One region of the Sphingosinicella sp. BN140058 genome, then DNA from elsewhere that is predicted to be linked to it. Evidence: predicted binding sites of a transcription regulator. Region 1 holds the regulator's gene; the other holds the start of a gene.

Evidence for each region. The regulator LexA, encoded in region 1, represses DNA repair genes until DNA is damaged. The targets are predictions, from matches to a motif close to GTTCCNCNCTTGTTCT.
Region 2: a site for LexA is predicted at 2,171-2,186, ahead of uvrA (excinuclease ABC subunit UvrA). Genes of this name have one in related genera too.

What each region holds. Positions count from the first base shown of each region.
Region 1 covers NZ_CP035501.1:5,092,313-5,095,939, forward strand. Annotated here, with positions in the region: gene ETR14_RS23105 (DUF808 domain-containing protein) at 1-612, shown strand, start outside; gene ETR14_RS23110 (VOC family protein) at 952-1,302, opposite strand; gene lexA (transcriptional repressor LexA) at 1,571-2,224, opposite strand; gene ETR14_RS23120 (aminodeoxychorismate/anthranilate synthase component II) at 2,328-2,993, opposite strand; gene ETR14_RS23125 (peptidyl-prolyl cis-trans isomerase) at 2,990-3,627, opposite strand, start outside.
Region 2 covers NZ_CP035501.1:4,280,882-4,284,508, reverse strand. Annotated here, with positions in the region: gene uvrA (excinuclease ABC subunit UvrA) at 1-2,160, opposite strand, end outside; gene ETR14_RS19250 (hypothetical protein) at 2,343-2,678, shown strand; gene ETR14_RS19245 (hypothetical protein) at 2,690-3,627, shown strand, end outside.

The DNA of each region.
Region 1 (3,627 bases):
CTTTGCTTCGAGGGTGCGGAGAAGGTGATCGAGGCGCTCGGCGGCCCTGGACATGCCGAGGAGGAGGTTGCCACCACCGATGCGGCCGCACTCGAGAAGGAGAAGGTCGGCGGCGCGATCCGGACCGATCTCATCCTTTCGGCCGAGATCATGGCCATCGCGCTGGCGGACGTCGCCAATTCGCCGATCCTCAACCAGGCGCTCGTGCTCGCCATCGTCGGGATTGCGATCACGATCGGCGTCTACGGGGTTGTCGGCCTTATCGTGAAGATGGACGATATCGGCCTGCACCTTGCGAAGCGCGGTTCGGCGCCGGTGCGGACGATCGGCCGCGGCCTGGTGAAAGGCATGCCGGTGCTGATGCGCGCCTTGTCGATCATCGGCACCGCGGCGATGATCTGGGTGGGCGGTGGGATCCTGATCCACGGCCTCGAAGTGCTCGGCCTGCACGCACCTGCAGAGGCCATCCATCATGTTGCGGAGGCCGTGCACCATGCCGCCGGCGGCGTTGGTGGGATCGTCGCCTGGCTTGTCACCGCCGCGGCCTCCGGCTTGTTCGGCCTTGTGCTCGGCGGCATCATCGCCTGGATCGTCCACAAGATCCGCCACTGACACGGATCGAGCCTCAGCCGACCCAACGATCCCGCGTATGGAAGGCGCGGTTTGGAGGCGCGCCGGTCGAACCGTGCGCCGGATTGACTCGGTCGCGGCGAGCTGGATGCAACGGTGCGCCTCAAGCGCAGCCAGAGCATGATCGACTGATGCACAAGCGCTTCGCTTCCGCCGACGGCGGGGACCGTGCTCGATCACATGGTTGAGACAAGGATGCACGTCTCAGCCTGATCCAACCCGAAACGATCTTGGTCTCGGTCGCGATGGAGCATCCCGGGCCACAAGCCTTTGTTTCTTGTGGGGCAGACCGGCCGGCTTCAGCGCGCCTCGGGCCCCGCTTCAGTCCGCCGGGTGTGGATCGGACTTCACGGCAGCGATTTCGTTGCCGCTGGGATCGAGAAACTGGAACCGCCGTCCGCCAGGGAAAGCGAAGATCGGGCGGGTAAGCGTCCCGCCTGCCTGCTGAACCGCGGCAAGCGCCGCGTCGAGATCATCGACCTCGATCACCGGCAGCGGCGCCTTGGTCGCTTCGGCGGCGTCGCCCTGCAGACCGATGTCGGTATCGCCGGTCAGGGTCGCCGCATATGTCGGGCCGAATTCGGTCAAGCTCCAGCCGAACGCGCTTTCGTAAAAGGCCTTGGCAGCAGCGACGTCGCGGACGGGAAGTTCGACATAATTGAGGCGGGACATGGCACTGTTCCTATCTTGCCGCTCCCTCCTGGTGGGAAGCAGCGTGGGGTGGACCGAGACAGGCCGCCGGCGATCGCGCGTGCGACGACGACGCCCTTGCCGATCATGTCATGGCTCGAGGCGCGATGGCCGAAGCGAGATGGATCCGGCGGAGGGTCGACGGCCGATGTGGTGCCTCCGCCGCGTCCATCCACCCTCTCAACCCAGGGGAGGGCTTCAGGCCTGTGTCGGGCTTATTCCGGACCGAGGCTTCCGCATCGAATTCGTCTCAATAGCGTCGGAGCAAGCCCGCGAGTTTCCCTTGAATGCGGACCTGGTCGGGGCGGTAGCGCTGGGGATCGTAATTGCGGTTCGCAGGGTCAAGGCGGATCATCGAGCCTTCGCGGCGGAAGGTCTTCAATGTCGCTTCTTCCTCATTGATCAGCGCCACCACGATCTCGCCATCACGCGCATTGTCGGTCTTGCGGACCAGAGCGTAGTCGCCATCGAGGATGCCTTCCTCGACCATCGAATCGCCCGCAACCTCGAGCGCATAATGTTCGCCGGGCCCTAGCAGGGCTGCCGGAACCGGCAGGGTGCTCTGCCCCTCCAGCGCCTCGATCGGCATGCCTGCGGCGATACGGCCGTGCAGCGGAAGCTCGATGACATCGTTGGCCGCCTGCGGCGTGCTGACCGGCGCCTTGGGCTGGCTGGCAATGCCGGCCTTGACGTCGGGCATGCGCATCACCTCCAGCGCACGCGCCCGGTTCGGCAGGCGACGAAGGAAGCCGCGCTCTTCAAGCGCCGAGATCAGGCGGTGCACGCCCGATTTCGACTTGAGGTCGAGCGCATCCTTCATTTCTTCGAAGGACGGCGACACGCCCGTTTCGGCGAGCTTGTCGTGAATATAGGTCAGAAGCTCATGTTGCTTGCGCGTCAGCATCGTCTGGCCCTCAAGGAACGAATGCGGAACGTGTAGGAAACAGGTGCAGGCCTGTCAACTCGTTTCACGCACGGCTCGAATTGCGAGCGCTATCGGTGCACGTTCAGGCGCCGCGGCTCAGGGCGATGAAGTTCTGGAGCATCCGGTAGCCGCCCTCGCTGGCGACGCTTTCCGGGTGGAACTGGACGCCATGGATGGGCAACGTGCGATGGCGAAGCCCCTGCACGGTGGCATCGTCCGCCGTCGCGTTTACGATCAGGCAGTCGGGGACGCTTGCCGGCTCTGCGACCAGAGAATGGTAGCGTGCGGCGGTGAAGGGCGAGGGGAGGCCTTCGAACAGAAAGTCTCCGTCGTGGCGGACCGGACAGGTCTTGCCGTGCATCGGCTTGGGCGCGCGAACGACCTTGCCGCCGAAGGTGGCGGCGATCGCCTGGTGGCCGAGGCAGATTCCGAGCAGCGGCTTGGCGGTCTCGGCGCAGGCGGCGACGAGCGCCATCGAGATGCCGGCCTCCTCCGGCCGTCCCGGACCGGGCGAGACGAGGATGCCGTCGGCGCCGTAGGCGAAGGCATCGGCGACGCTGATGTCGTCGGTGCGCTCGATCCTTACCTGGGCGCCGAGCGCGCGCAGATAATGGACGATGTTCCAGGTGAAGCTGTCGTAATTGTCGACGACGAGGATCCGGGCCGCATATTGGCGCCGCTGCGGGCGCTTCAGGAACGGCCGGCTCCGCCGCGTGGGCCGGGCCCACGCGGGAGAGCCCGCAATCATTGGCCGCCGCCGGTCAGCTGCTTCCTGAGCGCCTGGATCGCTTCCTCGTTGCGCTTGACCTTGGTGCGGGCACGCACGGCGGCGCTGAGCTGGTCGACATATTCGTTGCCGATCACTTCGCTGAACTGGTTCTTCACGCTGGAGATTAGTGCCGCTTCCTTGCTCGCATCGCCGGGCACGACCTTGTCGAGATAGACGACGAACCAGCCCGCGCCGTTGGGGGCCGGTATGAGCTTGGCCTTGCCGCGCGGCAGGCTGAACAGCATGGCCAGCGGCGGCGGTACCCGCTGCCCCTGGCGGGCGATGTCGATCCGGGCGGCGGTGACCGGCTGCACGCCCGGCAGCTTAACCTGCGCTTCGGCGAACGCCTGAGCAGGTGCGGTACCGGCGTTGATCTTCGACACCAGCGCGGTCGCGATCGCCTTGGCGCGATCGTTGGCGCGGCGGGCGATCAGATCCGCCTTCACACGATCGCGGATCTGGGCGACCGGCGGCGCCGTGGCAGGGACGACGTTGCTGACGATCATCATCGCATAGCGCTCGTTGGGCGTGATCGCCTCCACCACCGGCTCGGCATTGGCCTCGATCTCGAACGCGGTGCGAAGCAGCGGCTGAAGCTCGGGCGTCGGCTGCC
Region 2 (3,627 bases), 810 kb from region 1:
GCGGGCGCCGTTGAGCTGGCGGGCCGCGCCGGCATAGAGCGTGTCGATGGTGAAGCTCGACTTGCCCGAGCCCGACACGCCGGTGATGCAGGTGAAGGTACCGAGCGGAAGGGACGCGGTGACGTCCTTTAGATTGTTGGCGCGGGCGCCCTTCACGGTCAGCTTCTTGCCGTTGCCCTTGCGCCGCCTGGCCGGCAGCGCGACCGCGCGGCGGCCGGTGAGATAGTCCGCGGTCAGGCTGTCCTCGTTCGCCAGCACTTCCGGCAGGGTGCCGGCGGCGACGACTGTGCCGCCATGGACTCCGGCGCCCGGGCCCATGTCGATGACGTAGTCGGCGGTGCGGATCGCATCCTCGTCATGTTCGACGACGAGCACCGTGTTGCCGAGGTCGCGCAGGCGCTTCAAGGTCACCAGCAAGCGGTCATTGTCGCGCTGGTGAAGGCCGATCGACGGCTCGTCGAGCACGTAGAGCACGCCCGACAATCCGGAGCCGATCTGCGACGCCAGCCGGATCCGCTGGCTCTCGCCGCCCGACAGGGTGCCGGAGGTGCGATCGAGGTTGAGATATTCTAGTCCGACATTGTTCAAGAAGCCGAGCCGCTCGTTGATCTCCTTGAGGATCGCGCGGGCGATCTCGCGCTGCTGCGGGTTCAATTTCTCTTCGAGCGTGGAGAAGAAGTCGAGCGCGTGACGGACGGCGCGGCGGGTCGACATCGAAATGTCCTCGCCGGCGATCTTCACCGACAAGGCTTCCGGGCGCAGGCGCGCACCCTTGCAGGTCTCGCACGGCGCGGACGCCTGATATTTGGCGAGCTCCTCGCGCATCCAGGCGCTCTCGGTCTGCAGCATGCGGCGGTTCAAGTTGCCGATCACGCCTTCGAACGGCTTCTTGACGTCGTAGCTCTTGCGGCCGTCGACGAAGGTCAGGGTCACCGGCTTGCCTTCGGTGCCGAACAGGATGGTCTTGCGAACCGACTCCGGCAGATCGTTCCACGGCGTCTCCAGGCTGAAGCCGAATTCGCGCGCCAGGGAGCCGAGCACCTGCATGTAATAAGGGCTGGGCGGGTTCGATTTCGCCCAGGGCACGACCGCGCCCTTCTTGATCGACAAATTCTCGTTGGGAACGACGAGCTCCGGATCGAACAGCAATTTCTCGCCGAGCCCGTCACAGGCCGGGCACGCGCCCTGCGGCGCGTTGAACGAGAACAGCCGCGGCTCGATCTCGGCGATGGTGAAGCCCGACACCGGGCAGGCGAATTTCTCGGAGAAGACGATGCGGCCCGGGGGGGCGTTGTTGGCGAGTACCTTCCTCTCCCCTTCAGGGGAGAGGGCAGGGAGAGGGGCAGAGTCCGAGCCAGCACCGCCGACCGGAGAAGAGTCCGAACTTCCCCTCCCCTCGCTCGCTGCGCTTGCTTGCCTCTCCCCTGAAGGGGAGAGGTTGGAGTCGGCCGGATCCATGTAGACGAGGCCGTCGGCAAGCTTCAGCGCCGTTTCAAGCGACTCCGCCAGCCGGGTCTCGATGCCCTCGCGCACGACCAGACGGTCGACGACCACTTCGATGTCGTGCTTGTACTTCTTGTCGAGCGCCGGCGCGTCCTCGATCGCGTGGAATTCGCCGTCGATGCGGACCCGGCTGAAGCCGGATTTCTGCCACTCGGCGAGTTCCTTCCGATACTCGCCCTTGCGGCCGCGGACGACCGGGGCGAGCAGATACAGGCGGGTGCCTTCCGGCAGCGCCATCACGCGGTCGACCATCTGGCTTACGGTCTGAGCGGAGATGGGCAGGCCTGTGGCGGGGCTGTAGGGTATGCCGACGCGCGCCCAGAGCAGGCGCATGTAATCGTAGATTTCGGTGACGGTGGCGACCGTCGAGCGCGGGTTGCGCGAGGTCGTCTTCTGCTCGATCGAAATGGCCGGCGACAGGCCCTCGATATGATCGACGTCGGGCTTCTGCATCATCTCGAGGAACTGGCGCGCATAAGCCGACAAGCTCTCGACGTAGCGGCGCTGCCCCTCGGCATAGATGGTGTCGAAGGCGAGCGACGATTTGCCCGAGCCGGAAAGGCCGGTGATCACCGTCAGGCTCTCGCGCGGAATGTCGACGTCCACGCCCTTGAGATTGTGCTCGCGCGCACCGCGCACCGAGAGATGAGTCAGCATGGACCGCCTTGTTCCAGATTTGTTCTCAGGGTTCAAGAGCCCGCGCCCGCGCTGCTCCATGGGGCGAGATGGGGGTGCGGCGGGGCGATGGCAAGGCGGAGATTTGGTCAGGGCGTGACGGTCGTCACGCGCTCGGGCGCGATCCTAGCCTAACCGGACTCGCAACAGAGACGGAGGCTAGGATGCACTACAAAGTCACGGTTGAGCCGGCCGACGGCACAGCAGCTGGTTGGTTCGTGCAGTATTTCAGATGGGTAAGCCCGGACGCACCCGAGCCTCAGATGCACGATTTGCTAGCCTGGACGGAAAAAGGGGGCAAGTTCACTGCCGAAGTGGATCTGGCGCCCGGGGAATATGGCCTCGTTTGCCACATGATCCTCGCAGGACGCGAGGTCAGCGTTCGGCTCGACCCGGCACCGAAGGTCACTCAGCCACGCGGTCAGCAATGGCCGCTGGCCGTGTCAGTGCCTGCAACGCGGACGCAGATCACTGGAACTCGCTACTTTCTCGTCCCTTAAGGAATTAGCCGATGAAGCTATCAATTGTGGCGAGCATACTTCTCGCATGCCCATCGATCGTGAACGGCCAGTTGCCAGCGGAGCAGAACCTCAGTGATGAAGCAGAGGTTGCAGCGCGCGTGCCCCTGCCCCCGAGCGGTCGGACAGATAACCTTCTGAACGGAGTTAGCTTCGATCTTGCGGTTAGCGAGAACGACTCTGCGGCGTCGATGGAATATGGCGAGTACACGGTGCGGCAGGGACTCGCCGGATCTCGCCAATTGAACGAGAGTTGGGCGCTCAAGCTGAGCGTTCCTATTGGCGGAAAGGACGATCTGACGTCCGGCGCCACCCTCGACGCGCTCTCCAATGGACCAAAGGCAAGTTTCACCTATAGTTTCTTCAGCTTCAACCCAGGACCGCGCTACGGAGGCAAGTTCCATACCATAATGCGGCATGCCAGGGAGGAGTGCGCAAGTGCGCCTCAGCCGCCAGAGACACCCAAGGATTGCAAAAATGCGGGACCAAGTCAGCAGTTTGCTGAAAAGTACTCCACTACTTACAGTGACGTTGATATAGCGCGCTCGCTTTTCTCGCCGATTTGGCGCTTTGGCGTTACTTCGAGCATCGGATTTAAGCGGCATGAATACATCGTACCGGCATCAATCACGTCCAAGAATCAGACTAAGCCGGAGTTTGGCTTGGCCGTGTTTGGCGCCCTTTATCCTGCTGACTCAGTCAGCGCTTTCATTCTAAGCGGGCAATACCAAAATGTCTATGAGGACCGCGATGATGAGATTGTTTGCAAACCTGTCATCACGAATCCAGACCAGGATTGTGAGAACGGTCCTTCCGCGCCTCCCGAGAATGTCGAACGCTTAAACCTTTCCGGCGAGTATCGCAGAGTTTTCTCAATTGGAAGTGGCAGAACTCAGATCGGGATTTCCCCTAAAGGAACCGTCGATTCATT